Regions from separate parts of the Mesorhizobium sp. WSM4810 genome, predicted to be linked through region 3. Evidence: predicted binding sites of a transcription regulator. Region 3 holds the regulator's gene; each other region holds the start of a gene.
The links. The regulator LexA, encoded in region 3, represses DNA repair genes until DNA is damaged. The targets are predictions, from matches to a motif close to TGTTCNNNNTGTGTTCNG.

Region 1: a site for LexA is predicted at 7,115-7,132, ahead of AC0L3O_RS25450 (DNA recombination protein RmuC). Genes of this name have one in related genera too.
Region 2: a site for LexA is predicted at 8,216-8,233, ahead of AC0L3O_RS07300 (ATP-dependent helicase). Genes of this name have one in related genera too.

Annotation. Positions count from the first base shown of each region.
Region 1 covers NZ_JBVVQV010000021.1:63,068-73,361, reverse strand. Annotated here, with positions in the region: gene AC0L3O_RS25495 (hypothetical protein) at 1-362, shown strand, start outside; gene AC0L3O_RS25490 (GGDEF domain-containing protein) at 610-1,617, shown strand; gene dapE (succinyl-diaminopimelate desuccinylase) at 1,908-3,107, shown strand; gene AC0L3O_RS25480 (hypothetical protein) at 3,110-3,715, shown strand; gene truA (tRNA pseudouridine(38-40) synthase TruA) at 3,868-4,626, opposite strand; gene AC0L3O_RS25470 (GNAT family N-acetyltransferase) at 4,644-5,153, opposite strand; gene fmt (methionyl-tRNA formyltransferase) at 5,150-6,085, opposite strand; gene AC0L3O_RS25460 (plasmid stabilization protein) at 6,193-6,420, opposite strand; gene def (peptide deformylase) at 6,515-7,060, opposite strand; gene AC0L3O_RS25450 (DNA recombination protein RmuC) at 7,166-8,425, shown strand; gene AC0L3O_RS25445 (GFA family protein) at 8,430-8,834, opposite strand; gene AC0L3O_RS25440 (transglutaminase-like domain-containing protein) at 8,937-9,767, opposite strand; gene AC0L3O_RS25435 (hypothetical protein) at 9,978-10,103, shown strand; gene sugE (quaternary ammonium compound efflux SMR transporter SugE) at 10,283-10,294, shown strand, end outside.
Region 2 covers NZ_JBVVQV010000004.1:16,050-26,343, reverse strand. Annotated here, with positions in the region: gene AC0L3O_RS07335 (AsmA family protein) at 1-2,902, opposite strand, end outside; gene AC0L3O_RS07330 (FAD-binding oxidoreductase) at 2,997-4,409, opposite strand; gene AC0L3O_RS07325 (thioesterase family protein) at 4,611-5,117, shown strand; gene AC0L3O_RS07320 (hypothetical protein) at 5,234-5,431, shown strand; gene AC0L3O_RS07315 (Lrp/AsnC family transcriptional regulator) at 5,679-6,164, opposite strand; gene AC0L3O_RS07310 (EamA family transporter) at 6,254-7,159, shown strand; gene AC0L3O_RS07305 (dienelactone hydrolase family protein) at 7,160-8,065, opposite strand; gene AC0L3O_RS07300 (ATP-dependent helicase) at 8,274-10,294, shown strand, end outside.
Region 3 covers NZ_JBVVQV010000017.1:132,342-142,635, forward strand. Annotated here, with positions in the region: gene secG (preprotein translocase subunit SecG) at 88-546, opposite strand; gene tpiA (triose-phosphate isomerase) at 852-1,619, opposite strand; gene AC0L3O_RS23205 (SurA N-terminal domain-containing protein) at 1,766-3,658, shown strand; gene trpD (anthranilate phosphoribosyltransferase) at 3,655-4,665, shown strand; gene trpC (indole-3-glycerol phosphate synthase TrpC) at 4,670-5,521, shown strand; gene moaC (cyclic pyranopterin monophosphate synthase MoaC) at 5,588-6,085, shown strand; gene AC0L3O_RS23225 (molybdopterin molybdotransferase MoeA) at 6,085-7,290, shown strand; gene lexA (transcriptional repressor LexA) at 7,395-8,147, shown strand; gene AC0L3O_RS23235 (ComEC/Rec2 family competence protein) at 8,141-10,294, opposite strand, start outside.

The sequences.
Region 1 (10,294 bases), on a different contig from region 3:
AGCGCATCAAGCGCAAGCAGGTGTTTCGCAAGCTTCATGGCTTGCGATCGCTGATCCATGTCATCGACATGCATCAGCTGACCAAGGATCCGGCAGCGCTTTCAACCGATTTCAAGCCGACATCGCATTCACCGGCACGCATAACCGACCGTGCCGATCTCGCGCGCTACCTCGACTATTGCTCCGAAATGCTGTCGATCACCGGCAAGATCGCCGCGCTGTTCGCGCAATCGGTCAACGACGATGTGGTCGTCGATGGCGTCAACGACATCGAGTCCTTGGGCTCCAATCTGTCGCGAAAGATCTGGCAAAAGATCACCCTGATCGACGGTCCATTGCGGTCGGCTCGTCCAGGTACCTAAGCTAATCTTAATCACCTTGGTCCAGCATGCCCTGTGAAGACTGTGTCGACCGGCACGGAGCACTCGACTGGCACACGACGAGCCCCTGGCCAACCCGAAAACGCGCGGAAGGCGAAGCGCCGGCGCGCGGCTGTTCGCCTGGTTTTCTTCACCGATCAGAGCGGAACCGGAAGCTGTCCGCGCGCGGCTTCTCGACACCACTTTCGAGCGCAAATTCGCTGTCCTGTTCGGCACCATCAGTGTCCTGGTGCTGGCAGTCGGCGCCACTGTCTTCACCGGCGACCGGTGGCCTTACGCCTGGATGGCGGCCGACCTCATTCTGTTTGCCGTCCGCTTCCTGCTGATGCGGGAATGTGAGCGGACCCGCAAGCGCGGGGGAACGGGGCCGCTGACAGGCCTCATGGCCGCCGGTGGGTCATGGTCGGTGATTTTCGGCCTCGGCTGCTATGGCTGCGTCGTCAGCGGGGATATGGCGCTTGCCGTGCTGGCTGCCTTGAACGTCGCAGGCGTCGTCGGCGTGGTGTCGTCGCGCAACGCAGCGACCCCGCGCTACGCCATATTCGTCATGCTGGCCGTAAGCCTGCCTTTCCTGGTTGGCGCGCTGTTATCTCCGGCGCCCGGAATGTCGATCGTCGGATTTCAAGTGCCTTTCTATGTGGCCGGCGTCATCATCGTGCTGCTTCAAAATCATGCGATCAACGCCCGCATGATCCGCGCCGAACTGGACAATCGCGATCTGGCGATCAAGGACGCGCTGACCGGCCTGCCCAACCGCATCTTCCTTCAGGAGAAACTGCGCGGCATGTGCAGCGAGCTTGCGGCGCCGGCAGCAAACGGCGGCATGCCGTTTGCCGTTCTCAGCATGGACCTCGACGGCTTCAAACACGTCAATGACCGCTTCGGCCACGCGGTCGGCGACATGCTGCTGCGCAAGGTGGCCGAACGATTGAAGCGCGCTTTCCGACCGGGGGATATGGTCTTTCGCATCGGCGGTGACGAATTCGTGATCCTGCTGCCCGACACATCCGAGATCGAAGCCACCATGCTGGCAAAGCGCGCCATTGAGAAGATTTCGGTACCCTTCGACCTTGGCGTGGGCACCGCAATACCCTTCGGGTTGAGCATTGGAAGTGCCTTCGCGCCTGCCGACGGCGGCGAGCCGGAACTTCTTCTCACCTGCTCCGATCACGCGCTCTATGAAGCCAAACGCACCGGAAAGGGCCGTTACCGGGCGCATGTGCGGGCCGCGAACTGACCACAGCGATTATTTGGGCCTTTTGTCGCTCAGTCCATGCAATATCTCGTATCCCGCCTAAGTGCGTCGCGTCTGAAGCGACTCCTGCGACGCACTTTAAGCCTTTGTTTGTTTTATGCGCATTTGCCCAAAACCGCTGCGCCCGCACCGGTCAAGCCCAGGGCCATGCCTTTTGGGCGACATGCATCAGGCCTGCGACAATACGCCATGAAAACCATAGTGTCGGCGGGATGGCTGGCCCTTATGTCTGGCCGTGACAGGCCTTGCGCTTTCGACTAACGCTTTTGCCCATGACGTTGCCGACCGATCCCGCTGGAAATCTCGCCGCCCTCATCCGCTGCCCCTCCGTGACACCTATCGAGGGCGGGGCACTGAGCACGCTGGAAACAATGCTGAAACCACTCGGCTTTTCCGTCGAGCGCCCGGTGTTCTCGGAGGACGGCACGCCCGATATCGAAAATCTCTATGCGCGGCGCTCCGGCAACGGTCCGCACCTGATGTTCGCCGGGCATACCGACGTGGTGCCGGTCGGCGACGAGACCTCATGGACGCATCCGCCTTTCGCTGCCGAGATCGCCAAGGGCGAGATGTTCGGTCGCGGTGCCGTCGACATGAAGGGGGGCATCGCCTGTTTCATCGCCGCCGTGGCGCGCCATCTCGAGTCGAAAGGCGGCCTGAAAGGCTCGGTCTCGCTGCTGATCACCGGCGACGAAGAAGGGCCGGCCATCAACGGCACGACAAAGCTGCTCGAATGGGCGGTCGCCAAGGGCGAGAAATGGGATGCGTCGATCGTCGGCGAGCCGACCAATCCCGATGCGCTGGGCGACATGATCAAGATCGGCCGGCGCGGCTCTTTGTCCGGCAGCATCATCGTCAACGGCCGCCAAGGCCACGCCGCCTATCCGCAGCTTGCCGACAATCCGGTGCGCGGCCTGATGACGCTGGTCGAAGCCTTGCTGCACCCAGTCTTCGACAAGGGCACCAAGGACTTCCAGCCGACCAATCTGGAGGTAACCTCGATCGACGTCGGCAATCCGGCCACCAATGTTATTCCGGCAAAGGCGACCGCCGCCTTCAACATCCGCTTCAACGACACATGGACCGCCGAGACCATCCAGGCGGAAATCCACAACCGTCTCGACAAGGCGGCGAAGCGAAAGAAATACCGGGCCGGCAAGACGACACCGGTCGATTACGAACTCGTCTGGCGCGACCGGCCGAGCCACGTCTTCCTCACCCGCGACAAGCGGCTGATCGAAGCGCTCAGCGGTTCGGTCAAGGCGGTGATCGGCAGGAAGCCGGCGCTTTCCACCTCCGGCGGCACCTCCGATGCACGCTTCATCAAGGATTATTGTCCGGTGGTCGAGTTCGGGCTGGTCGGCAAGACCATGCACATGGTCGATGAACGCGTCGCACTTGCCGACCTCGAGACGCTGACGCAGATTTATCTGCGCTTCATCGAAGACTGGTTCGAGCAAGGCGCATCGTAATCATGCTTTCGTCGGATGAAACCTATGCTTCGCTCAACGGCGCCTGGCGACTGATGCTCGGCAAGGCCGATGGGCTGCGCCAGTTCGACCTTTCGGCCGACGGTTTCTGGAATTCCTTCTTCGCCATCGTCGTCGCGGCACCGGCGCTGATCGTCGGTTGGGTCGGCCTCGCCAACGAGATCGGCGATCCGAATGCATTCGCCGGACGCTTCAGCATGCTGATTCGTCTGGCGACAGTCGACATCGGCGTCTGGGTGTTGCCGCTTGTCGGCCTTGCCCTCGTCGCGCCGCGCGCCGGCATCGGCGGGCGCTTCGTCCACTATGTCGTCGCCAGCAACTGGGCGTCGGCGATCATCGCCTGGATGATGCTGCCAGCGGCGTTGATCAGGCTTTTCCTGCCGTCCACCAACGAGTTCGCCGTACTGGCGTCGCTGCTTTTGTTCGCGCTGTCGATGATCCTGACCTGGCGGATGACAAACGTTGCCATCGGCAGGGGCGCGGCTGTCGGCAGCGCTGTCTTCGCCGGAATGTTCGTGGCGTCGCTGGTCGTTCTGTTCGCGCTGCAGGCGCTGCTCGGCATCGGTGCGCCGAGCGGAACCGGGACTTGAATAGCTTCGCATCATCGGATTCACACGCCGCGTCACCATCGCCTTCATTGTAGAGTCCGAGCGCGTGGTGATTGTGCGCGTGTTCTACGGCTGGGCCGATTGGCAGGACGACCTAGCCTAGTGACGCTGACTGATCGGCACATCTAGCCGCGTCATCCGGACGCCTTCGGATAATCTACCCCAACGAGAAAAAGCCCATCGGGCGGCGCCACCTGGCCACAGGCTGCACGGTCGCGCGCGTCGAGCGCCGCCTTCAGATCGGCAATTGTCCAGCCGCCTTCGCCGACGCGCTTCAGCGAGCCGACCATCGAGCGCACCTGATTGTGCAGGAACGAGCGCGCCGAGGCTCGCACTTCGATCATGTCACCCAGCCGACTGACATCCAGCCGGTCGAGCGTCCGGACCGGGTTGTCGGCCTGGCACTGGGTCGAGCGGAACGTGGTGAAATCATGCCGCCCCAGCAGCACCTTTGCCGCTTCGTGCATGGCCTCGGCGTCGAGCCGCTTCGGCACCCACCAGATCTTGCCCTTGTCGAGCGCCGCCGGCGCGCGCCGGTTGACGATGCGGTAGAGATAGTGGCGGCCGATCGCCGAGAAACGCGCATCGAAGCTATCCGGCACCACAGCCGCCTTGAGGATGGCGATGCGCGCCTTGGCCGTTTGCAGGTGGGCGTTGACGGCATCGCGAACCTTGTCATCAGGCCACGCCCTGACGAGATCGACATGCGCCACCTGACCGGTCGCATGGACGCCGGCATCGGTGCGGCCGGCGCCGCGCAGCGAGACCTGTTCGCCGCAGAATTTCTCGATCGCCTGTTCGATCGCCTGCTGCACCGAAGGCTGGTCTGCCTGGCGCTGCCAGCCGGCATAGAGGCTGCCGTCATATTCGATGTCGAGGCGAAAACGCGGCATTCCTAAGAAGGATGAGGTTAGGCGGCGAGCGCGGTGCCGAAAGCCGAAGCGTATACCAGCTTGCCGGTCTCAGGCGCTTCGCCCCAGACCAGCGCCTGCAGCGCTTCGCCCTGGAACTCGCTTTCGAATTTTTCGGCGCGCGCGTGACTGTAGCCGAAGCGGCCATAATATGCGGGATCGCCAAGCACCACCGCCAGCACCTCGCCGGCATCCTTCAGGCGGATATGCGCCTCGCGGACCAGCGCACCGCCGATGCCGGTGCCATGGAATGACGGCTCGACCGCAAGAGGCGCCAGCGCCACCGCCGGAAAGCTCTTGCCGCCGTTCTGCACGTAAAGCCGCGAAAACAGAATATGGCCGACCACCTGTCCATCTTCTTCCGCCACCAGTTCGACGACGGCATCGCCGCCGCTGACCAGCGCGTCGACCAGGCCGGCCTCCGCCTGCTGGCCAAATGCGTGTTCCTCGACCAGGCGGATCGCCTCGCGGTCCCGCGGCGTTGCCGCGCGTATCGACATCATGCTCATGAGAATTTCGTTCCTTTTTCGAGCTTGGCCCCGCGCAGAAACTCCTGCGCGGCAATGGGCCTTCCGCCCGCACGTTGAACTTCGACCAACCTGATCGCGCCTGACCCGCAGGCGACCGTCAGCCGGTCGTCGAGAATTCCTCCCGGCTCGCCGGCGCCTTGCGAAAGCGTCGAGCGAAGCAGTTTCAGCCGCTCCAGGCGGCCGCCAATTTCGATCTCGCACCATGCGCCGGGAAAGGGCGACAGGCCGCGAATATGATCGTGGACTTCGCCAGCAGGCCGCGTCCAGTCCACGCGCGTCTCCGCTTTATCGATCTTTTTGGCATAGGTCACCCCCTCCGTCGCCTGTGCGGCAAAAGTCAGGGCATCCCGTTCCAGACGAGCCAGCGCTTCCGCCATCAGCGCGGCGCCAATGTGCATCAGCCGATCATGCAGTTCGCCGGCCGTCATATTGGGGCCGATGGCGCATTTTTCGGCCATCGCCACCGGGCCGGTGTCCAGGCCTTCTTCCATCCGCATCACCATCATGCCTGTCTCGGTATCGCCGGCCATGATGGCGCGCTGGATAGGGGCGGCGCCGCGCCAGCGTGGCAACAGCGACGCGTGACCATTGACGCAGCCGAGCCGCGGCGCCTCGAGAATGGGTTTGGGCAACAGCAATCCATAGGCGACGACGACGGCGACATCGGCCCGCAAGGCGCGGAACGCCTGCTGCTCGGTCTCGTTCTTCAGCGACACCGGCGTCCGCACCTCGAGGCCCAGCCGCTCGGCCTCGCGCTGCACCGGCGACGGCGTCAGTTCCAGCCCCCGGCGACCGGCGGCGCGCGGCGGCTGAGTGTAGACGGCTCCAATCTCATGTCCGGCATCCGCGATCGCCCGCAGCGTCGGCACCGAGAATTCGGGCGTACCCATGAAGATGACGCACAAGGGCATTTTGTTCCGGGTCCGGTCTTCGTCTGGCCGTTAAGTCGGCTCAGTCGAAGTCGCGAACTTTGCGGGTCGGCGACCGAAGTCGCGTTTCCTTTCTGCTTCGATTTCGTTCATGATCTTGGCGAATTCATCGCCATTGCGTTTTCAGCAGCGAAAGTCGCGCGAATAGCGTCCCATGCCGAAAGACCCGGCTCCAGCCTGGCTTGCCTTTCGGCGACCATGCCTTCGCGCAGAAGAGCTATCGCCTTGCCCGACAGGCTCTGGGCGCTCTTACGCGCCGCCTGCTCGATTTCCCGCTTCAAGGGTTCGGGAATATTTCTGATCAGCATGTCGCTCATCGGCGTCTCCATTTCCTGATCTGGAACAGGGTAGAGGGGCGCTGTCCCGCCAACATCTTCGAAAGGTTCAGCATCAAACTGCGCGAGTATCGCCCTATCCCACTAACTTGCCCGGCGCCTTGCTGCCTGATGGTTTGTCCCTGGCGAGCTTCTTGAACTTCTTCACCACCATGTCGCGCTTCAGCTTCGAGATGTGGTCGATGAACAGAACGCCGTTGAGATGGTCGATTTCGTGCTGCAGGCAAGTCGCCATCAGCCCTTCGGCCTCGATCTCCTGCAGCTTGCCGTCGCGATCGAGATATTTCACCCGCACGGCGGCAGGGCGCTCGACCTCGGCATAGTAATCCGGGATCGACAGGCACCCCTCCTCGTAGACCGAGCGCTGATCGGCGCTCTCAAGAATCTCGGGATTGATGAAGACATGCGGCACCGGCGGCTCGTCTTCCTTGGCGAGGTCGATCACCAGCATGCGCAGCGGTTCGCCGATCTGGATCGCCGCCAGACCAATGCCCGGCGCATCATACATCGTGTCCAGCATATCGTCGGCCAGTTTGCGCAAGGCGCCGTCGACGCGCTCGACCGGTTTCGAAACCTGGCGCAGGACGGGATCGGGAAGGATGATGAGCGGCTTGATCGACATGGCGTCTCACCTAAGACCTCGCACGAAAAGCGTCAACCGGGGCATTTGCAGCGGCGTTCACGTTTTGATCTGTGTCGTCAGGCCGAATCATCTATGCTGTCCGATATGAACGACCTGACCACCATCCTGTCCGAACCGATCGCCCGGCTCGGCGCCACCACGATCACGCTCGGCCACGTGCTGGCATTCGGCGCGGTCCTGTTCCTGGGCCTGTTCGTGGCGCTCGTCGTCGCGCTCTGGCGCTCGGCCAAGGCGCGTGCGGTGGCTGCCGCGGAAGCCGCCGACCACACCCGCGACGCCGAGGCGCGGATGGCCGGCATCCTGGCAAGCCAGGCCGAGATGCAGGGCCGCATGGGCGCCATCGCCGAAGTGTTCGGGGCGCGGCAGGCCGAACTCACGCAGTCGATCGGCCAGCGTCTCGACGCGATGACCGGCCGTCTCGGCCAGACCATGACCGAGCAGACGAAATCGACGCATGAAAGCCTCGCCAAACTGCAGGAGCGGCTGGCGGTCATCGATACAGCGCAAGGCAACATCCAGTCGCTCGCCAGCCAGGTCGTGCAACTTCAGGCAATCCTCTCCAACAAACAGACGCGCGGCGCCTTCGGCCAGTCGCGCATGGAGGCGATCGTCGCCGACGGCCTGCCGCACGGCGCCTATGAATTCCAGGCGACCCTGTCGAACGGCAGCCGGCCCGACTGCCTGGTGAAGATGCCGAACGGCGCGCCTGCACTCGCCATCGACGCCAAGTTTCCGCTGGAAGCCTGGAATGCCATCCGTGCCGCCGAAGGCGTCGATTTGCAGAAGGTCGCCGCACAAGCGTTTCGGCGTGATATCGAGGTGCATGTCCGCGATATTTCCGACAAATACCTGATCCAGGGCGAGACGCAGGACACCGCCTTCATGTTCGTGCCGTCGGAATCGGTATTCGCCGAGATCCACGAGAATTTCGAGGGGATTGTCCACAAGGCGCACCGCGCTCGCATCGTCATCGTCTCGCCGTCGCTGCTGATGCTGTCGATTCAGGTCATCCAGGCGATTCTCAAGGACGCCCGCATGCGCGAGCAGGCGCATTTGATCCAGGGCGAAGTCATCCGGCTGATGGAGGATGTCTCGCGCCTTGACGAGCGGGTGCGCAAGCTGCAGAGCCATTTCGGCCAGTCGGCCAAGGATATCGACGATATTCTCGTCTCGACGTCGAAGGTGACCAAGCGCGGCCAGAAGATCGAGGCGCTGGAGTTCGGCGCGCAGCCGGCGGAAGGCGACGCCGGATCGGCGGCCAACGCGAAGACCGAAGCGGGAGCGCGCGTCGCCGACTCCAAGACCGGCCAATTGAGGCTAAGGGTGGTCGAAGGCGACGACTGAGAGGCTACTGCTCCTCGACGATCATTGTGCCTTCGAACTCCGGCAGCCAATGCAGCGCCGAGCGGTGCCAGATCTGCTTTCTCGGGATCAGTTGTTCGCGCTGCCGCGCCGTGCCGACCCTGATGCCATAGACTTTCGGCCCGTCGCCAACCGACGTGGCATAGAGGTGCGTACCGCACTCGCCGCAAAAGGCCTGGGCGCGCCTGGCGCCGCTCGCTGCGGTCTTGATGTAGATCTTCGGCGTGCCCTTGGTGATCCGGTAGCGCTCCTCCGGCGCCGGCACGGTCACCCGAAACGCTGTTCCGGTCAGCTGCTGACAATCGATGCAGTGACAAATACTGGTGTTGTCCGGATCGACCTCCGCCTCGTAGGTAATGGCGCCGCAATGGCACCCGCCGTCGATTTTCATCTTCGTTCCTCCCTTCAGCCGCGCCTCGACGTGTTGGAGCTTAACGGCGCAGCCGCCGAAGCTCCACACAGGCATTCACAACGCGGCAAACCATCCGCTGGTTCAAGGCTGCTGCGTCGACGCCTGTTCGATGACTTCTTCCGTCCAGACCTTGAAACCGGCCAGCGTGCCCGGCCCGAAAATATGGGTCAGCGGCACATCGGCTGCGTCGCGGCCGGAGGCGATCAGGATGCGGCCGATGCGCGGCGCATTGTTGCGCGGATCGAAGGCATGCCAGCGACCGCCGAGGTAGACCTCCATCCAGGCGGCGAAGTCCATGTCCGACCAAGGCTTCGGCAGGCCGATGTCGCTGATGTAGCCGGTGCAATAGCGCGTCGGGATGTTCAAGGCGCGGCAGAAGGCGACGGCGAGATGGGCAAAGTCGCGGCAAACGCCGCTTTGCTCTCGATAGGCCTCTGTCGCCGTGCGCGTCGGCCGCGCGTTGCCGTAGTTGAAGATGATGTGGTTGTGGACGAAATCGCAGACCGCCTGCACGCGTGGAATACCGAGCGGTGAGTGGCCGAACAGCCGCCACGCCTCGCTCGCCAGCACGTCGCTCTCGCAATAGCGGCTCGGCAGCAGGAACAGCAATGTCTCCGACGGCAGGTCGCGCACCTCGTGCTGCCATGCCACCAGATCGCCGGTCTCGAAGGTTCCGGGATCGCGGATCACGGCGTCCGTGCCGAAGGTGAAGCGACCGGGCGGGGCGACAAGACGATTGCACCAATTGCCGAAACTGTCGCGGTAGCTCTCGATCGGCACCGGTGGGTTCGAAGTCAGGAAATCCGGCCGCTCGAGATCGGACGCGCGGGAATAGTGGACGTTGAGCATCGCGATCAGCGGCGTTTCCTGCGGAAAGTCGAAGCTCATCTCGCAGCCGATATGAATTCGCATTGTCGTCCTGACCGTCCTGCCGGATCACCACCCGGCGAAGGCACGGGCCGTTGCTGCAGTGCAAAAAGATCATCGCACGGACCAGCGTGGTTTACGAGCGAATTAGAAACGATTGACAGCCGACGGCTGGCGCCGGCGCCAGATTATGCCTCTTGCGGTCGGGCGTTTCTCTTGGTTCATTTCGCTTGCCACAATTGGAGGAAACGAATCATGGCTAAAGGTGCGATGAAGGCGGGCAAAGAAGCCCGCAAGCCGAAGAGGGACGCGAAGAAACCTGCCGCTGCCCCGACCCTGAAAGCGCCGCCCGTCAAGGCGACCAAACTCAAGGACAAGTAAGCCTCGGCGTTTCGGCGCAGTCATGACCGACGGCATTTCAGGACCATCGACATTCAGCGACTGGTCCTGAAGTGTTGTCGGCGCTGCTGTTGATTGGGCATTTCTAAATCAATGCGGCGAAGACGACTTCGCGCTTTCCGAAAAGACCGGGACGACCCGCAATCCAATGGAGCGTTCCGATGTCGTGGATT
Region 2 (10,294 bases), on a different contig from region 3:
GCGCCGCCGAGAAATCGCCGGTTCCGCTGATGCCAGTCTCTGGCAGCACGGTGGCCAGATCGGCGCCGGCAAGTTTCAGCTGGCCGGAGAAAAACCCGGTGCCGTCATTGTTCTTCAGCTCGAACAGTCCGGAAAGCGCGCCGCCGGCGAACTTTGCCTTGAGGTCCGAAACGCGGATGCCTTCGTGGTCGAGCTTCAGCGAAAGCGCCGCGTCATAGGCCGTGGCCAACGGGCCGGCGACCAGCGACGCCGTGGTCAACTCGAGTTCGGCGGTGAACGGCAGGATGGGTTTCTGGCTGAATGGGGCGGCCGGCCAAGCCTTGCCGGAGCCCAGAAAGGCCTGGTCGCCAAACACTGCCACCGCCATCGGGTCGAGATCCAGATCATCGAGCGCCAGCGCGCCGGCAAGATGCGGCAGCCCGTCGGCGACGCCGACATTGAGGTCGCCGGAAACCGCAGCCTCGTTGATGGCGCCGCTGAGGCTGGACAGCACCAGACGGCCGTTGCCGAAGTCGGCGTCGGCCGCAAGCCAAGTCGACATGCCTGTCCCCAGGCCCGGCAGTCCGACGCCTGTCGTCATCAGCCACGGCTCGATATCGGCGGCTTCCAGGCTGATCTTGCCCTTGGCGGTGGCGCCTTGTGGCGCGCTGGCGATCGTCCCGTCGAAACCGGCTTTGAAATCGTCGCCGGTCAGGTTGAAGCTCGTCGCCATGCCGCCGCCAAGCGTGCCTTTCGCCGAAACATCAGTGGTCGCCTCGCCAAGCATGCCGAGCGGCAGCGCCGGCAGGCCGTAAAGCGCCAGAAGCGCGGTGGCATCGGTATTCCTGGCGTTGAAGGTCAACGACACCGGCGCCTCGAGAAGCCGATCGGCCAGTCCTTTGCCGGACAGCGATGCTGAAAACGCCGAGCCGCCTGCCCTGCCTTGCGCGCTGACCGCCAGTCCCGTCGTGCCGTCGCCATTGGCGGCGGCACTTGTCACCAGATCGATGCGCGCATTCTGCAACAGCTCGGGATAGGCGGCGACACGCCCCGCCAGCCCTTTCAGCACGGCATTGTCGGGATAGTGCTTCGCCGCGACATCGACCAACGGCTTGAGATCGACGGCGACCACCGAGGCATCGAGCTTGCCGGTCGGGCTCGCTGGGAAATCCTTGATCCGGCCGGTGGCGCTGATCGAGGCGCCGGCAAGTCCGCCGACCGAGAGCCGGTCGATTTCAAGCAGCCCGTCGCGCAGCCTGAGCGCCGTATCGACCGTATCGGCGGTCAGTCCGCCGGCGCTGACCGGCCCGGCCTTGATCTGGAAATCGAGGTCGCGGTCGGAAAATCGGTTGGCGCCCTTGTCGCTGATGAAGATCGAGGCGAAGGCGGCGAGCCCGTCGACGTCGAGCTCGCCACCGTCGAGCCGCATCAGCACCGACGGCCTGGCGTCTTCGCCCTGGCTGGAATCGATGCGGCCGGAAAATTTCGCCTTGCCGAGAACGAGTTCGAGGTCGCTGAAGGCCTGGCGGTTCCCGGACAGGTCGACCTTGGCCTTGAAGCCGGCGGCCGGAAGCCGGCGGATCGCCTCGTCGACATCCTTCGACACCCAGGCGGCGAAGCCGGAAGGCTGCCCCACGGCCAGAAGCAGCGAACCGCTGAAGCCGAACTGATCCTCGAGACTGAGCATGCCGTTTGCTTCCAGCCTGGCACGGCCCGGGAGCGTCGCGCCCAGCGACTTCACCGACCAGCCGGCATCGGCCGGCTCGGCGGAAAGGCGCACGTCACGAACCGTCGTGTCGCCGGCCACTACCGCCGGCAGCTTCACCTCGACGGTGCCCGGTATGGTCGGCTTGGGCAGGGCGAGCAGCGCCTGCTCCAACGCCGCGACGCGCTCTGACAGCGTCAGTCCGGTCGCGGCGCCGACGGCTTCATCGAACTGCACCTGAGCGCCATCGGCCTCGATTGAAAAGCGAGGGTTCGGCCCAAGGTCGACGGCAGCCTTGCCGTCGGCGGTGTAGGGATTGTCGAGTGGCCCGGTCTCGAAGCGGAATTCGTCGACGCCAAGCTTCCGGTGGTCGAGCGAGAACTTGCCGTTCAGCCTGAACCCCGGTTCCGGCTTGCCGGCGCTGGCCTTCTCACCGTCGGTGCCGTCAAGCTGTGGCAAACGCTTGTCGGCGCCATTCCTGTCAGAGCTTGTGACCCTGAACTGGCCCGAATAGATCGCGGCCCCGTCGACAATGCCGGCATTGCCATCCGCTTCGATGACCAGCGGATAGGCGTCTGGGTCGGCCTTGAGCCTGAGCCGCAATTGTCCGTCGCCACTGGCCTTGCCGGTGGAGACGACGACCGTGCTGCGCAGGCCGTCGAGCCGCAGCGAACCATCCATCCGCCAGGGTCCGGCCAGCGATCTGGCAGAGATTGTCGAATTGATCTCGGAAAGACGATGGCTGCGGCCGCCGGCGGCATGGCGCAGCGCGATCTCTCCGTCGGTCACCGTCAGCTTCTCGATCGAGATCTGGCTGGGATCGTAGGGCGAGGACGGGCGTATCGCCCAGTCGACCGTGCCGTCGGCGGCAATGTCGATCGTCGCCTTCGGCCGCACCAGCCGCATGTCGAAGATCAGCACCTCGCCGCTCAGGAAGGGCGCCAGTTCGGCATCCATCGAAAAGGTCTCGACGGTCATTGCCGGCCGGCCGCCGGGGCCGCCGGCGACAGTGACATTCGAGAAGGTCACCGAGGGAAACGGCAGCAATTTCGCCGTTGCATCGCCCTGAACGGTGACCTTGCGGCCCAGAATGGCGCTCGCCTCGCGCTCGAAATCGGCCCGGTAGCCCGTCCAGTCGATAAAATACGGCACCACCAGCGCCGCACACAGCACCAGCACGAAAAAGCCACCGAAGATCACGAACAAGCGTGCGAGCATCAACCCCCAAGCAGTTGATTGAAAATCAGCCGCACTCTACCCGCATCAGCGTGTCGATAAAGAGGCAAATCGATCGCCCCAAAAGCAAAAGACTTTAGTCGGCCGGCAGTATCTTCCCAGGGTTCATAATGTTCTGCGGATCGAGCGCCTGCTTGATCGTGCGCATGATGTCGACGCTGTGGCCGAGTTCATGGCGCAGGAAGCCGATCTTGCCTTGTCCGATGCCGTGCTCGCCGGTGCAGGTTCCATCCATGCCGATCGCCCGCATGTTCAGCCGCGCGACAAACTCTTCCGTCTGCTCGATTTCCTTCGGATCGTCCGCGTCCATCAGCACCAGCACATGGAAATTGCCGTCACCGGCATGGCCGACGATCGGCGCGATCAGCCCCATCTCGGCGATGTCGGCCTCGGTTTGCGTAACGCATTCGGCAAAGCGCGAGATCGGCACGCAAACGTCGGTCGACAGCCCCTTGGCGCCCGGCCGCAGCGTCAGCGACGACCAATAGGCGTCGTGCCTGGCCTTCCACAGCTTCGTCCGTTCCTCGGCGACGCTGGTCCACAGGAATGGTCCGCCGCCATAGTCTTCGGCGATCGTGCCGAAGGTTTCGGCCTGCTCGGCAACGCCGGCATCACTGCCATGGAATTCGACGAACAGGCACGGGCTTTCGGGATAGTCGAGTTTCGAATAGCTCTTCATCGCCCGCATCTGCAGCGCATTGACCAGTTCGATGCGCGCCACCGGAATGCCCATCTGGATTGTCGCGATCACCGCATTGCAGGCCGCCTCGACGCTGGGAAACGGACAGACGCCGCCGGAAATCGCCTGCGGAATGCCCTGCAGCTTAAGTGTCAGCTGGGTGATGATGCCGAGCGTGCCTTCGGAGCCGATCAGGAGCCGCGTCAGATCGTAGCCGGCCGAGCTCTTTTTTGCGCGCTTGCCGGTCGTCACCGTCTCGCCGTCGGCCATCACCGCCGTCAGCGACAATACATTCTCGCGCATCGTGCCGTAACGCACCGCATTGGTGCCCGACGCCCGCGTCGCCGCCATGCCGCCGAGCGATGCATTGGCGCCCGGATCGATCGGAAAGAACAGGCCGGTGTCGCGCAGGTGCCGGTTGAGATCCTCGCGCGTCACACCGGGCTCAACCGTGCAATCGAGATCCTGCGGGTTGACCGCGAGGATGCGGTTCATCCGCGACGTATCGACAGAAATGCCGCCGCCCGGCGCGTTGGTGTGGCCCTCCAGCGAAGAGCCGACGCCGAAGGCGATCACCGGCACGCGGTGCGCGGCGCAGGCCGAGACGATCTCCTGCACCTCCGGTGTCGTATCTGGAAACGCCACGCCATCCGGCGCCTGGGTTGGAATGTAGGTGGTGGTATGCGCGTGCTGGGTGCGGATCGCCTGGCCGGTCTGGAACCGTTCGCCGAGCCGCTGTTTGAGGATGCCGAGCACCGCGGCAATGCCTTCTTCGTTGCGCTCGACCGGATTGAGGTCGCTCAGAGCCATCTATTCCTCCGCGAATGGACCAGCGTCCACCCTTGTTATGGACTTATGGATGCCTATCGCATCGGCCCGAAAATCGAAATCGATTTTCGGAAAGCACGATGCGAAGATTCAATGTGCTAGAGCGTACTTTGTGCGTCCAATTGGACGCACGTCGCTCTAGTCTCCCCGACCACGTCCTGTCCAGCCAGAAGGAAGTTTTCGATGTCCACCGCCGCCCCCTTCGCCTCTGCTCCCATGGCCATCGAAAAAGACTGGATCGACTATAACGGCCATCTCAACATGGCCTATTACAACGTGCTGTTCGACCGCTGTTCCGACCAAGCGTTCGAAATGATGGGGATGGGGCTGGATTACGCGAAGCAGCGCCGGCTGACCATCTACACGGCGGAAGTCCATGTCTGCTATGTCAGGGAGCTGCATCTCGACCACGAGGTCGATGTCTCGTTCCAGTTGCTCGACCATGACGACAAGCGGCTGAGAGCCTACCAGGAAATCCGCCATGTCGACGGCTGGCTCGCTGCCACGTCCGAATCATTGTCGCTGCATGTCGACATGTCCGGACCGAAGGTGGCGCCCTTCCCGGCCGATGTCCTGGCCAAGGTCGAAGTCATGCGCGCCGCTCATGCGGCGTTGCCGATGCCTGAGCGCGCCGGCCGTTCGATCGGTATTCGTCGCAAGACGCTTGAGCCGCAGTCAGACCGCCGTTAACCTTACCAGGGTTTTAACGTGAACAAGCCGAATTGAGGCGTTGAACGACTCAGTACGACGGTCGAAGACGAGTTGCGATACGGGCGGCGGGGGCTGAAGCGGTTCGGGGAACGTGCATGAAAACCGACATCAAGGTCGAGGCGGACAGGCTGGCGGCCGACCCACGCATCAGCGACTACGATTTCTGGCGATCGCTGAAGAACCTCAACTACGAAATTTTTTCCATCGCCAACAACAACGAGCCGATCCCTTTCGCCATGATCCGCTGGCGCGCCATCCTGAAGCAAGCACGGATGAAGCGCGGCCACGCCTGATCGGTGCGGAAAGAAATGGTCTCGTCCTCCGGTCGCATTTTTCGGGGGCGTTTGCGCCACCCCTCATCCGGCTGCCGCCACCTTCTCCCCGTATAGAGACGGGGAGAAGGGAGCTTGCCGCAGCCTCGGCGCTCTTTCAGCAACGCCCGCAAATTGGCGAAACCATTGATGACAGCGTCCTTCTCCCCGTCACTATACGGGGAGAAGTGCCCGGCAGGGCGATGAGGGGCGGCGCGACTTTTTCCAGTTAAGCTGATGTATTGACGAACACTGCCGCCAGCGGCGAACGCGCCACCACCGGCGACGACTGGATGATTGCGGTGTTGGTCATCGCAAACGGAATGATGCGGTCGATCACCCGTTCGAGTTCGGCCACCGAGCCGACATGCGCCAGCGCAATGAAACAGTCCTCGCCGGTCACCCGATCGCACTGGGCGATTTCCGGCAAGTCGCGGATGATCTCGGCGACCGCAGCCAACTGCCCGGGCACCGGCCTGATCCGCAGCCATGCCGACAGCTTCATGCCGAGCGCGGCCGGGTTGATCCGCACAGTATAGGCCTCGATCACACCGCTCTCCTGCAGCCGCTTGATGCGCTCGGCCACGCTCGGCGCCGACAGGCCGACCGAGCGCGCCAGTTCAGCAGTGCTGGTGCGCGCATCCTTTTCCAGCAGGCGCAGGATTTTCAGATCCGCCGCATCCAGATTAGCATTTTCGTTTCGAATGCGTTTCAGGAAAAACTCCTTTGTTCAGGAGAATAAACGATCTCTTTGATTGGCCATTGCCCATATAAACAGGTAAATCTTCCTGCGATAATGATCATATGGATGATCAAGCGCAAGCCCCAGCTGCTATCCCAGCCCTCGGCGGCCCTGTCTTTGGCAGCCTGGCGACATCGCTGCCGCCGCATGTCTGGTTCGGCGTCAGCGCTGTGTTTCATTATCTCGGGCCGGCTTTCGCCGTGCTGCTTTTCCCGCATGTCGGCGTGCTCGGCATGGCCTGGCTGCGCATCGTCACGGCCGCCCTTGTCTTTGCGCCGCTGACTCGGCCGTGGACGGTCTTCGCCCGCGCCGACCGGCCGACACGACTGCTGCTTCTCGCCTTCGGCGCCTGCCTCGGCGTGATGAATTGCTCCTTCTACCTGGCGCTCGACCGCCTGCCGATCTCGCTGGTCGCGGCGATCGAATTCGTCGGCACCATCGGCGTTGCGCTGATCGGCGTCAGAAGTCCGCGCAATTTCGCAGCGCTTGCCGTTGCCGTTATCGGCACCTTGCTGCTGATCGACGTCAAATGGTCAAGCGACCCGGTCGGCCTGTTCTGGGCCTTCCTCAACGGCGCGCTGTTCGTCGGCTACATCATGCTTGGCCATCGCGTTGCCCGCGCCGGCGCTGGCGACGGCATCGCCGGCCTGGGAGCCGCCATGGCGGTCGCCTGCCTCATCGTGCTGCCGATCGGCTTCACCGATGCGCTGCCGGCTTTCACGGCGCCGCCACTGCTCATCGCCGCCATCGGCGTCGGCATCTGCTCCTCGGTCATCCCCTATATCTGCGACCAGCTTGCCATGTCGCGGCTGCCGCGATCGAGCTTCGCGCTGATGCTGTCGTTGCTGCCGGTCACCGCCACGCTGATCGGCGTCATTGTGCTCCGCCAGATACCCAGCCTTACCGATTGCATCGGCATCGCGCTGGTGGTGGCCGGCGTCGCTTTTCACAAACCGGCAAATGCCTGATCAGGCAAGCTTCTCCTTGAGAAAGGCGATCGTCCGGCCCCAGGCGAGGTCCGCCGCGTTCTTGTCGTAGCGAGCCGCCGAGGTGTCATTGTTGAAGGCATGATTGGCGCCTTCATAGACATGGATCGTGTACTCGACTTCGGCTGCATCGAGCTCCTTCCTGAAGGCGTCGATACCGGCATTGATGCGGGTGTCGAGCCCGGCATAGTGCAGCAGCAGCGCCGCCTTAATCTTCGGCACATCCTCGGCCTTCGGCTGCATGCCGTAATAGGCGACAGCGGCAGCCAGATCCGGCGCATTGGCAGCCAGTGTGTTCACCGTGGCGCCGCCCCAGCAGAAGCCGACCGCGCCGACCTTGCCGTTGCCATCCTCGCGGCCCCTGAGGAAAGCGACCGTTGCGACCGCATTGTCAGTGGTTTGCGCCGGATCGAGCTTGGAAGACTGCTCGCGCGCCTTGTCTTCGTCGGCCGGCGTGCCGCCGAGCGGCGACAGGAAATCCGGGGCCAGCGCAACGAAGCCTTCCAGCGCCACGCGCCGCGTCACATCGCGTATATGCGGGTTGAGCCCCCTGTTCTCATGCACGACGATGACGGTGCCGAGCTTGCCGGACTGGCCGGCCGGCTTGACCAGATAGCCCTTCATCTCGCCACCGCTGCCGGGATAGCTGATGTCCTCGCCCGTCACGCGTGAATCGTCCCCGGCAACAATCGCCGCCCGGGCTGAATTCGCCGCCAGCAGCGGTGCGATTGCGGCGGCGGCCGCACCTGATCCGGCAAGCCTGGTCAACTGTTCCATGAAGCCCCGCCGGTCGAGCGTCAGATGCGTGTATTCGTCATACGCGTCGATCATCGCCTGAGTAATGGCGGGTCTGGTGACAGCGGGGCTGGCAGGGCTCGGTTTTGTCATGGCGCTCTCCTCGGCTTCGGGAACATGTCCGCCGCGCAAGATAGGGTAGAAGCCCGCACGGTCCAGTCACGGATCAGTGAGGCCCAGCATGCAGTGCTCCACGACGTCGGTGGGTTAAATATACCCATTTGTAGGTTCCGGCGCTGGACAGAGAACAAAACGGAGACACTTCTGGCCTTTCGCTGCCGAATCACTACATTCGGGGGAGATGTCCGGCTTTTCGGAAGATATGCCTTTTTTTGATGAACCGAACGCGCGGCCCGTGACCCCGTCGGGCATTGCTGCGCGCGCCATGGCTGCCCGCAGCGGCCATGCCAATGCGCCCGATTATCTGAACGGGCTCAACCCCGAGCAGCGGCTGGCGGTGGAAACCACCGAGGGTCCGGTTCTGGTGCTGGCCGGCGCCGGCACCGGCAAGACGCGCGTCCTGACCACCCGCATCGCTCACATCCTCGCCACCGGCAAGGCCTTCCCGTCGCAGATCCTCGCCGTCACCTTCACCAACAAGGCGGCGCGCGAGATGAAGCAGCGCATCGGCCTGCTGATCGGCGAAGGCCATGTCGAAGGCATGCCGTGGCTCGGCACCTTCCACTCGATTGGAGTGAAGCTGCTGCGCCGCCACGCCGAACTTGCCGGGCTCAGATCCGACTTCACCATTCTCGACACCGACGACGTCGTGCGCCTGATCAAGCAGCTCATCCAGGCCGAAGGACTGGACGACAAACGCTGGCCGGCCAAGCAGTTCGCCCAGATGATCGACGGCTGGAAGAACAAGGGGCTTGGCCCCGCCGAGATTGCCGAGGGCGACGCCCGCGCCTTCGCCAACGGCAAGGGCCGTGAGCTCTATAAGGCCTATCAGGAGCGGCTGAAGACGCTGAACGCCTGCGACTTCGGCGATCTTCTGTGCCACCCGATCCGCATTTTTCGCGCCAATCCGGACGTGCTGAAGGAATACCACAAGCGCTTCAAGTACATTCTCGTCGACGAGTACCAGGACACCAACACCGCCCAATACATGTGGCTGCGCCTGCTGGCCCAGCGGCCGGGTGCTGGGCGAGCTCCAACATCAACGGATTTGCGAACGGCCGAAGGCCGCAAGCCCGATCGGGCGTCCGAGCCGTTGCGAGTCCCCTCCCGCGACGCCGAAGGCGCGCAAAAAAGGGGGGTCGGGCCCGCGCCGGCAGGCGCGGAACAGCCCGTGAGCGAAAACAAAGTAAACATCTGCTGCGTCGGCGACGACGATCAATCCATCTACGGCTGGCGCGGGGCCGAGGTCGACAACATCCTGCGCTTCGACAAGGATTTCCCCGGCGCCACCATCATCCGGCTGGAACGCAACTACCGCTCCACCGCGCACATCCTCGGCACCGCCTCCCACCTCATCGCCCACAATGAAAGCCGCTTCGGCAAGACGCTGTTCACCGAAAAAATCGCCGAGGACAATGAGAAGGTGCATGTCCATGCCGCCTGGGATTCCGAGGAAGAGGCCCGCGCCGTTGGCGAAACCATCGAGGCCTACCAACGGCAGAAGCACAATCTCAACGACATGGCCATTCTTGTCCGCGCGTCCTTCCAGATGCGCGAGTTCGAGGACCGCTTCGTCACCCTCGGCCTCAACTATCGCGTCATCGGCGGCCCGCGCTTTTACGAGCGCCTCGAAATCCGCGATGCGCTGGCCTTCTTCCGCGTCGTCGCGCAAGGGGCAGACGACCTCGCCTTCGAGCGCATCGTCAACGTGCCGAAGCGCGGGCTGGGCGAAGCCACCATCCGCCAGATTCACGACACCGCCAGGGCGCTGCGCATCCCGATGCTGGAGGCTGCAGAAAAACTCGCTGAGAGCGACGAGCTGAAGCCAAAGCCGCGCGCAGCGTTGCGCGAGGTTGCCGCCAATTTCGAGCGCTGGCAAAAGGCGCTGGAGACCACGCCGCACACCGAGCTGGCCGAGACCATCCTGGAGGAGAGCGGCTACACCGACATGTGGAAGAACGACCGCTCGGTAGAAGCGCCCGGCCGGCTGGAAAACCTCAAGGAACTGATCCGCTCCATGGAGGAGTACGAATCGCTGCGCTCCTTCCTCGAACATGTAGCGCTGGTGATGGACGCCGAGCAGAACGCCGAGCTCGACGCCGTCAACATCATGACGCTGCATTCGGCCAAGGGCCTCGAATTCGAGACGGTTTTTCTGCCCGGCTGGGAGGAAGGACTGTTCCCGCATCAGCGCGCGCTCGA
Region 3 (10,294 bases):
CGCGCCCGGTCGAATCCTCGCGATCGTGCGGCATTTGCCGCGACTGTGTTCAAACAACAACAGATCGCGGCGCCAGACGTCTGCTGATTACTGGTTTGGAACCTGCGGCGTTACTGGCTGGGTGGCGCCGTTTGTGGCCGGCGGCGTGGTCGCTCCCGCCGCTGGCGGTGCAGCGGGGGCCGGGGCTGCGGCATCATTGCCGGAAGGCGGCGTTGGCGCCGTATTGCCGGACGGCGGTGTCGGCGTCGTGGTGCCAGGCAACTGGTTGAGCACGCCGCCCCCGCCGTTCGTCACAGGCACGCGATCGAGAATGTCGATCGGCTTCTCGCCGTAACGGGCGACGATCGACAAGGTCAGCGAGGTGGCGAAGAACGCCGCCGCCAGGATCGCCGTCGCCCGCGTCAGCGCGTTGGCGGCACCGCGCGCGGTCATGAAGCCCGATCCGCCGCCGATGCCGAGGCCCCCGCCTTCGGAGCGCTGCAGCAGCACCACGCCGACAAGAGCGAGCACGACCATTAGGTGGACGACGATCAGTACGGTTTCCATAATTTATCCTGGCAAAGCCTTGCGCGGCCGCAGATACGACCGGTGATTTGGAGGCGGCTCAATACAATGCTTTGACGGCAATTCCAAGCCCGTGGCCGGAATATGGGAAGCAATGCGGCCGTTGCAACATTTTCCGCTGCGGCACAGTATCCGAAGTGCCCGACAGCCTTTCGATGCTAAAGCATGTCGCGCAAAAGCATGCCCTTGGGCCTGACCCGAGGGTGTGCAGCGGTTTTGCGATAACGACATGCGTAAAAACAACAACCTAAAGCGCGTCGCATTAGGCCGGCCAAACGCGACGCGCTTTAGGAGATGTTTCGATAGGCTTCGGCAATGCCGAGAAAGTCCGCCGCCTTCAGGCTGGCGCCGCCGACCAGCGCGCCGTCGACATTTTTTACGCCCAGCAGTTCGACCGCGTTCGACGGCTTGACCGAGCCGCCATAGAGGATACGCATCTTTGCCGCTGCGCTGCCAAGCTTTTCCGACAGTTTTTCGCGAATATGCGCATGCGCCTCAGCAACGTCGGCGGCAGTCGGCGTCAGCCCCGTGCCGATCGCCCATACCGGCTCGTAGGCGATGACGGTATTCGATGCCGTTGCATTCGGCGGCACCGAGCCGGCGACCTGGCGCGACAGCACGTCGAGCGTGGCGCCCGCCTCGCGCTCGGCTCTCGTCTCGCCGATGCAGATGATGGCAACCAGCCCGGCGCGCCACGCGGCGGACGCCTTTGCCTGGACAATGGCGTCGTCCTCGTTTTGATCGGCGCGGCGTTCGGAATGGCCGACGATGACGTGACTGGCGCCCGCATCTTTCAGCATCTCGGCCGAAATACAGCCGGTATGGGCGCCGCTCTCCTTGCTGTGGCAATCCTCGCCCCCGGCCCGGACCGGCGTGCGCGACAAGATCTCCGCGGCATGCGCAAGCAGCGTCGCCGGAACGCAGACCAGCGCTTCGGTCTCGGCATCGAGCCCGCTCATGAAGCCGTTGCCGATCATCCTGAGTTCGTTGAGTGAGGCGCTGGTGCCGTTCATTTTCCAGTTGCCGGCGACCAGCGGGCGGATTCCAGGCGTCATGGGATTTGCTTCTCCGGGCAATATTCGGCTGCGTCCTCACTACCAAACTCAGCCCACAAAGCAATCGACAGTGGGCCGGAAGGACGCTATTGCGCTTGTTTCAGACTCGGCGCATGCGAAAATGCGCGAAAAAATCGGAAGTGACCATGCTTGGTATCTTGAGAAGCGCGGCTGGGACCTGGATCGCGAAAGCGCTGCTGATATTGTTGGTGTTGAGCTTCGCCGTCTGGGGCATTTCCGGACAGATGGTCGGTGGTTTTGCAGGCCACGACGCCGTTGTCACGGCCGGCGGCACCAAAGTGTCGATCAACGAGTATCGGCTGGCCTATGACCGGCAGATCAGCGTGATGTCGCAGCAATTCGGCCAGCGCATCAGCCGCGAGCAGGCGACGGCGCTCGGCCTCGACAACCAGGTGCTGGCGCAACTCGTGTCGGGCGCGGTCCTCGATGAGCAGGCCCGCAAGCTCGGGCTTGGGCTGTCCAAGGACCGGCTGGCCCAACTCACGCATGAAGACCCGGCCTTCAAGGGTCCCGGCGGCAACTTCGACAGAAGGACTTTCGAATACATACTGCAACAGGTCGGCATGCGGCCGGAAGACTATCTCAGGAATCGCGCCCAGGTGGCTGTGCGCCAGCAGATCGTCGAGGCGGTTTCGGACGGCGTCAAGGCCCCGAATACGTTCTTGAAGGCGGTCGCGCTTTATCGTGGCGAAGACCGCACCATCGACTATTTGACCTTGCCGAAATCGCTGGTCGAGCCGATCGAAGCGCCATCCGACACTACGCTTTCGGCGTATTTCGAGGAAAACAAGAAGACCTATGCGGCGCCCGAATACCGCAAATTCTCCTATGTCAGGCTCGAGCCGGAAGACATCATGGATGTGAGTGCCGTGACCGACCAGCAGGTCAGCGACGACTACAACAAGAACAAGGGGCGCTACACCACGGCGGAAACGCGCACCATCGAACAACTCGTGTTCAAAACGCCCGATGCCGCGAAGGCCGCGCTCGATTCACTCAAGACCGGCGCGACATTCGACAAACTCGTCGCCGCCGAGGGCAAGACGCAGGCCGACACGCTGCTCGGCACGCTGTCCAAGGACAAGATCGCCGATAAGGCGGTGGCGGATGCGGCGTTTGCGCTCAACGTCAACGAAGTCAGCCCGGTCGTTCAGGGCGCCTTCGGTCCGGTGCTGCTGCGCGTCACCGAGATCAAGCCCGAAGTGGTGAAGCCGCTGGCCGAAGTGGCCGCCGACATCCGCAAGGACCTGGCGCTGGGCGAGGCAAGCCGCATTCTGCTCGACGTGCATGACAGTTACGAAGACAGCCGCGCTTCGGGCAGCACGCTCGAGCAAGCGGCCGAAAAACTGAAGCTGAAGGTCGTCACCGTCGACGCGATCGATCGCACCGGCCTGAGGCCGGACGGCGCCATCGTCAAGGATCTGCCGGAATCGCCGGAGCTGATCAAGGCGGTGTTCGATGCCGAACCCGGCACCGAGAATCCCGACCTCACCACTGCCAACAACGGCTTCGTGTTCTACGAGGTGGATTCGGTCACGCCGGCCCGCGACCGCACGCTGGATGAAGTCCGCCAGAAGGTGGTGGCCGACTGGACGGCGGCGGAAACGACCAAGCGGCTCACCGCAAAAGCGCAGGAGCTCGAAAAGCGTCTCGAGGCCGGCACTACGCTCGACGTGATCGCGAGCGAGCTCAAGCTTGAGAAGCAGACCAAGCGCGGCGTCAAGCGCGGGGCGGACGACGCCGATTTCGGCAAGGAAGGGGCGGCTGCGATGTTCGGCGAAGGCGAAGGCGGGACCGGATTGATCCCCTCGCCCACCGGCGACGGACAGATCCTGTTCAGGATTGCCGAAGTGTTCGAGCCTGCCGGAGCCGACGCCAGCTCGGTGCCGGACGACGAGCAGAAATCGTTCACCGCCGGCATGTCCGACGACCTTCTCGACCAGTTGGTGGCGCAGCTGCAGACGCAATATGACGTTCGCATCGACCAAACCGCCGTTGCCCAAGCCCTGACAAGATGAGCGCGCTCAAGACCCATATCGCCAAGGTCGCCGCTGGCAGCTCCCTTTCCTTCGAGGAAGCGCGCGATGCCTTCGACATCATCATGTCGGGCGACGCTACGCCCGGCCAGATCGGCGGCTTCCTGATGGCGCTGCGCGTGCGCGGCGAGACTGTGAGCGAGATTTCCGGCGCCGTCGCCACCATGCGCGCCAAGATGCTGCGCGTCGACGCGCCGGCTGGCGCCATCGACATCGTCGGCACCGGCGGCGACAATTCGCACAGCGTCAACATCTCGACCGCATCCGCGTTCGTCATCGCCGCCTGCGGCGTGCCGGTGGCCAAGCACGGCAATCGCGGACTGTCCTCGCAGACCGGCGCCGCCGACGTGCTGACCGCGCTTGGCGTCAAGCTCGACATCCCGCCGGAAACGATCGGCCGCTGCATCCACGACGCAGGCGTCGGCTTCATGTTCGCACCGGCGCATCATCCGGCGATGAAGCATGTCGGCCCGATCCGCGCCGAGCTCGGCACCCGCACAATCTTCAACCTGCTTGGCCCGCTCTCCAATCCGGCTGGTGTCGTCAGGCAGATGGTTGGCGTCTTCTTGCCGGAATGGATCATGCCGGTGGCCGAGACGTTGAAGGCACTGGGCGCCGACCACGCCTGGGTCGCCCATGGCGACGGCTATGACGAGATCACCACCACCGGCGAAACCCAGGTCGCCGAACTGGTCGGCGGCGAGATCCGCAGCTTTACGCTGACCCCGGAAGCGGTCGGGCTGAAGCGGCATACCAAGGACGAGTTGCGCGGCGGCGATGCCGCCTACAACGCCCAGGCGCTGCGCGACATGCTGGGCGGCGCTGCCGGCGCCTTTCGCGATACGGTGCTGATGAACGCCGGCGCCGGACTGGTGGTGGCGGGAAAGGCGACGACGCTTGCCGATGGCATGGCGACGGCGGCGCAAGCCATCGACAGCGGCCGGGCGCTAAAGGTGCTTGACCGGCTGGTCGAGATTTCAAACGGATAGCGCCGTGTCTGATATCCTGCGCAAGATCGAAGCCTACAAGCGCGACGAGATCGCGGCGGCGAAGGCACGGGTGCCGTTTGCCGAAATCAAGGCACGGGCGAGGGCTACCGATGCACCGCGCGGCTTTCTCTCGGCCCTTGAAGCCAAACGCAAATCCGGCAGTTTCGCGCTGATCGCCGAGATCAAGAAGGCGAGCCCGTCCAAGGGCCTGATCCGCGCCGATTTCGATCCGCCGGCGCTGGCCCAGGCATATGCCAAAGGTGGGGCTGCCTGCCTGTCGGTGCTGACCGATGCGCCGTCTTTCCAAGGGGCGCCTGAATTCCTCACCGATGCGCGCAGCGCCGTGACATTGCCGGCTTTGCGCAAGGATTTTCTGTTCGAGCCCTATCAGGTGTTCGAGGCCCGTGCGTGGGGCGCGGACGCCATCCTGATCATCATGGCGAGCGTCGATGACGCCGTAGCCAGGGAACTCGAAACGACGGCTTTCGAGCTCGGCATGGACGCGCTGGTCGAGGTGCATGACGAGGCCGAGACGGAACGCGCGCTGAAACTGTCGTCGCGGCTGATCGGCATCAACAACCGCAATCTCCGGACATTCGAAACCAGCATCGAGACATCGGAGCGGCTCGCGGCGATGGTGCCGGCCGACCGGCTGCTGGTCAGCGAGAGCGGTATTTTCTCGCACCAGGACTGCCGCAGGCTGGAACGGAGCGACATTGGCACTTTCCTCGTCGGCGAGAGCCTGATGCGGCAACTGGACGTGGCCACTGCGACGCACCTGCTTTTGACGGGCAAGGCGCCCGCCAATGCATCTGCCCGAAAGTCGGAATCGCTTTTCGGAGAGCATGATGCATAGATACAAAGCGTTAGAGCGTGCTTTGTGCGTCCAAACGGACGGACGTCGCTCCAGGGTGACCTGACGATGTCGGCCGCCCTCACCCATCTTGGCGCGGAAGGCGAAGCCAATATGGTCGATGTCGGCGACAAGGCGGAGACGACGCGCACGGCGATCGCCGAAGGTCTTGTCTCGATGCGGCCCGAAACGCTGAAAATGATTCTGGACGGCGATGCCAGGAAAGGCGACGTGCTGGGCACGGCGCGCATCGCCGGCATCATGGCGGCCAAGAGGACGCATGAGCTGATCCCGCTCTGCCACCCGCTGCTGTTGACCAAGATATCGGTAGATATCGAACCGGACGCGAAGCTGCCCGGTCTGAAGGTCACGGCGCTGGCCCGCGTCACCGGCAAGACCGGCGTCGAGATGGAAGCGCTGACTGCCGTCTCGGTCGCCTGCCTGACCATCTATGATATGGCCAAGGCGGTCGACCGCGGCATGGCGATCTCCAACATCAGGCTGATGGAAAAGACCGGCGGCAAATCCGGCGACTACAAGGCGGACGCCCAGGGGGCAGGCCGATAATGGCGCTGCTTGCGGTCGCCCAGGCGCTCGAGCACCTGCTTGAGGACGCTGCGCCCTTGCAGGCTGAAAGCGTCGCCCTGATGGACGCCGCCGACCGCGTGCTGGCGGAGCCGCTCATCGCGCTCCGCACCCAGCCGCCATTCAACGCGTCGGCCATGGACGGCTATGCCGTGCGGGCCGACGATGTCGCCTCCGTGCCCGCGAGACTTTCGGTGATCGGCATGGCGCCGGCCGGACGCGGCTTTGCCGGGACAGTCGGCCCGGCGCAGGCCGTGCGCATCTTCACCGGCGCGCCGCTTCCCGCTGGCGCCGACACCATCGTCATCCAGGAGAATGTCCGCGACCTCGGCGGCGGCATCGTCGAAGTGACCGCGCCGACGGTTGAAGGCCGCAACATCCGCCGCCTCGGGCTCGATTTCTCGCAGGGCGACGCGCTGCTGGAGAAAGGCCGCCTGCTTGATCCGGCGGCATTGTCGCTGGCGGCATCGGCCAACCACCAACAGGTCAGCGTGGTGAAACGGCCGCTGGTCGCCATCATCGCCACCGGCGACGAATTGCTGCCGCCGGGCAGCGACCTTGGCCCCGACCAGATCATCTCCTCCAATGCCTATGGCGTCGCCGCCGCGGCCCGCTCGGTCGGCGCCTGCGCACTCGATCTCGGCATCGCCCCCGACCGCAAGGAGGCGATCGCCGCGCTGGTGAAAAAAGCCGTCGCCGCAGGCGCGGACGTCATCGTTACGCTGGGCGGCGCCTCGGTCGGCGACCACGACCTCGTCCATGACGTGCTGACCGGTGAAGGCATGGCGCTCGATTTCTGGAAAATCGCCATGCGGCCCGGCAAGCCACTGATGTTCGGGCGGCTGGGCGACATCCGCTGCATCGGCCTGCCCGGCAATCCGGTGGCCAGCCTGGTCTGCACGCAGCTCTTTCTGAAGCCGCTGCTGGCGCGGCTCGGCGGCCGCGCTTTCCGCCAGGACATGCGTCAGGCGCGGCTTGGCGCCGCCATGCCGGCCAACGATCTCAGACAGGACTATGTACGCGCGGTGGTGAAGGAAGAAGCCGGCACGCTTGAGGCAACGCCGTTCAGTATCCAGGATTCCTCGATGCTCAGAATGCTGGCCGACGCCAACGGACTGGTCGTGCGCGAGCCATTCGCTCCCGCGGCCGCAGCGGGCGCCGCCTGCAGCGTGCTGATGCTACGCTGAACAAAGCGTCAACACATTCATTAAACTTTAAATGGTTGCGGAACACAAATGGAACAGATAGTGTTTGTTCTGGGTTTGTTTTTCTGATTCTGTTGGGGGTCGCGATGCTGACACGCAAACAACATGAACTGCTGATGTTCATCCACGAGCGGCTGAAGGAAAGCGGCATTCCGCCCTCGTTCGATGAGATGAAGGAAGCGCTCGACCTCGCCTCCAAATCGGGGATCCACCGGCTGATCACGGCGCTGGAGGAACGCGGTTTCATTCGCCGCCTGCCCAACCGCGCCCGCGCGCTGGAGGTGCTGCGCCTGCCCGATTCGATCGCGCCGGGCCTCAATGCGGCGCGCAAATTCTCGCCGAGCGTCATTCAAGGCAGCCTTGGGCAAGGCGGCCTTGGACAGGGCGGCCTCGGACGGCAGATCAAGCCGGCGCCTTCGCGCATGCGTGCGGCCGGCAATGACGACGACGTCGTTGCCACCGTCTCCATACCGGTGATGGGCCGCATCGCTGCCGGTGTGCCGATCGACGCCATCCAGCACCAGACGCATTCGATCTCGGTGCCACCGGACATGATCACCGGCGGCACGCACTACGCGCTGGAGGTCAAGGGTGATTCGATGATCGAGGCCGGCATCTTCGACGGCGACACGGTCATCATCCGCAACGCCGACACCGCCCAGCCTGGCGAGATCATTGTCGCTCTGGTCGACGAGGAGGAAGCGACGCTGAAGCGATTCCGCCGCAAAGGTGCCTCGATCGCACTGGAAGCCGCCAATCCGGCCTACGAGACGCGCATCTTCGGGCCGGACCGGGTCAAGGTGCAGGGCAAGCTCGTCGGACTGATCCGGCGTTACTGAACGGCAGGCTTCTTGGGTTTCTCGGCCCTGAGGTATGGCGGCAGGCCCCTCGCCTCGCGCGAAAACCGCCGCTGCTCATGCCAGGGCCTGTATGGCTGTCTGACGGCAAAACGGATTTCTGCGCGCGTCGTCGCCGATAGCGGATCGAAGAAGACGGCGGCACTGCCCATGCGAGCGAGCTGCCGTTTGGTGACGACGAGAACCAGCGGGTTGCGGCAGGGTTTGTAATAGGCTGTGGCATCGTCGATGACGATCAAATCCGCAAAGGCACAGGCCGGCCGCGCGGTTTTGCGGTTGTCGGCGAGCGCAATGAGCGCGCCGGACGGATGCCGGGCCAAGCACAGGCCGGCAGTGCAGGTGAAAGGCGCTCCCGGTGGCAGGTCGGCCGGGTCGGCGATGTCGAACCGCACATCTCCTTTTTCGAATGTCTCCGGCTCGACGATCGTTGTTGAAACCAGCGCATGTTTCCAGTTGTCGGTGGTGAATTCGTTCGAACGCATCCGGTTGACGGCAAGTTCGCCGCCGCCGATCGGCAGCGCCACCAGATGCGCATCCTCCGAGATCAGCACGTCGGGGGTGCGCGTCTCGGAAATCGTCAGCAGGCCGGCGAGCGCAAAGGGAAGTGCCGCAAGTCGCAGCCATGTCGTCGCCATCGTGGCGATGACCAGGGCGACCGTCACCAGCAGAACCGATTGCAACGAAATCAGGCCGACTGCATCGACCGGCGAACGCTCCGAGATCCATCCCGAAATTGCAATCATCGCCGTCAGGCCCTTGCCCATCATGTAGAGGAAAGGGCCGTCGAGGCCGAAAGGCATTGCCAAGGCGCTGAGGACGGCCAGGAACATGACGATCGTGACGATCGGCATGACGGCCAGATTGGCGAACAGGCTGAGCGGCGAGACGCGCTGGAAGTGCCAGATGGCGAAGAGCGCGGTGGCGCTGCCGGCAATGATGGACGTCATTGCGATGGTGCCTGCCCCGGCGACGAGCTTGCGCGTGACGAAAGCGACCGGTGACCGTCGCTGTCGCGGCGCCTTGGCCTTGTCGGCACGATAGTCGGACCAACCGGCATAGGCGCCCACGAGAGCCGCAGTCGCGGCGAACGACATCTGGAAGCTTGCGCCGACCACCTCGTGCGGCGACACGACGATAACGGCGATGGCCGAAATCGCCAGGTTGCGCATGGTGAGTGCCGCCCGGTCGAACAGCACGGCGACAAGCATTACCGCCAGCATGATGAAGCTGCGTTCAGCCGCGACCACGATACCGGAAAAGATCAGATAGGCAGCGATGGAGACGAGTGCGGCAGCAGCCGCATATTTCTTGACCGGCCGGCGCGACGAAAAGTCGGGAAACAGCGCAAAGGCGCCGCGCAGCAATCCCATGACGGTGCCGGCGACAAGCGCCATGTGCAGGCCGGAAATGGAGATGATGTGGTAGATGCCGGTGCGCCGCATCGATTCGTTTATCTCTTCGGGGATGCCGGCACGCACGCCGACGATCAGCGCAGCGGCAATCTCCCCCTCGGCACCACCGATGCTGTCCCTGATATGGTCGGCGATGGTTTCGCGCGCCTTCTCGATCGACGAAGAAAGGCGTGCGGTTAACGGTGCATCTTCGGAGACGACGATCTTTGGACTGCCGAGGAAAAAGCCACTGGCACCGATACCGGCGAAATAGCTGTCAAAGGAAAAGTCAAAGCTGTCCGGTCTGACCGGGCCAGTCGGAGGCAGAAGCCTCACATAGCCGGTTGCCACCGAGCCTGCGGTCATCTCAGCGGGAATCTTGCGTGCCGACACCCTGACACGTTCGGGTGCATAACGCAGTGTCGGCCGGGCGGTCGACATCACATCGATGGTCAGCCTGATCCGGCCGTTCGCCATTTGGTCGAGCCTGACGACACGGCCGGTCAGCCGGGTCTGGATTTCCGAACCGAGCATCTTCGTTCCGGCGCGCCAGGTTTCAACCTTGGCGGCGAGCACACCAAGCGCGCACAGCAACGCTGCCATGAAGCACAGGTGCGTTTTGCGGCGTGAGCGCGTGACGGCCGCACACAATGCCGTAAGGACCACGACGGCGATGGGCTGGGCAAAGTCCGGTTCGACGGCAAGCGAAAAATAGACGATCACCCCGCATGCCAGGAA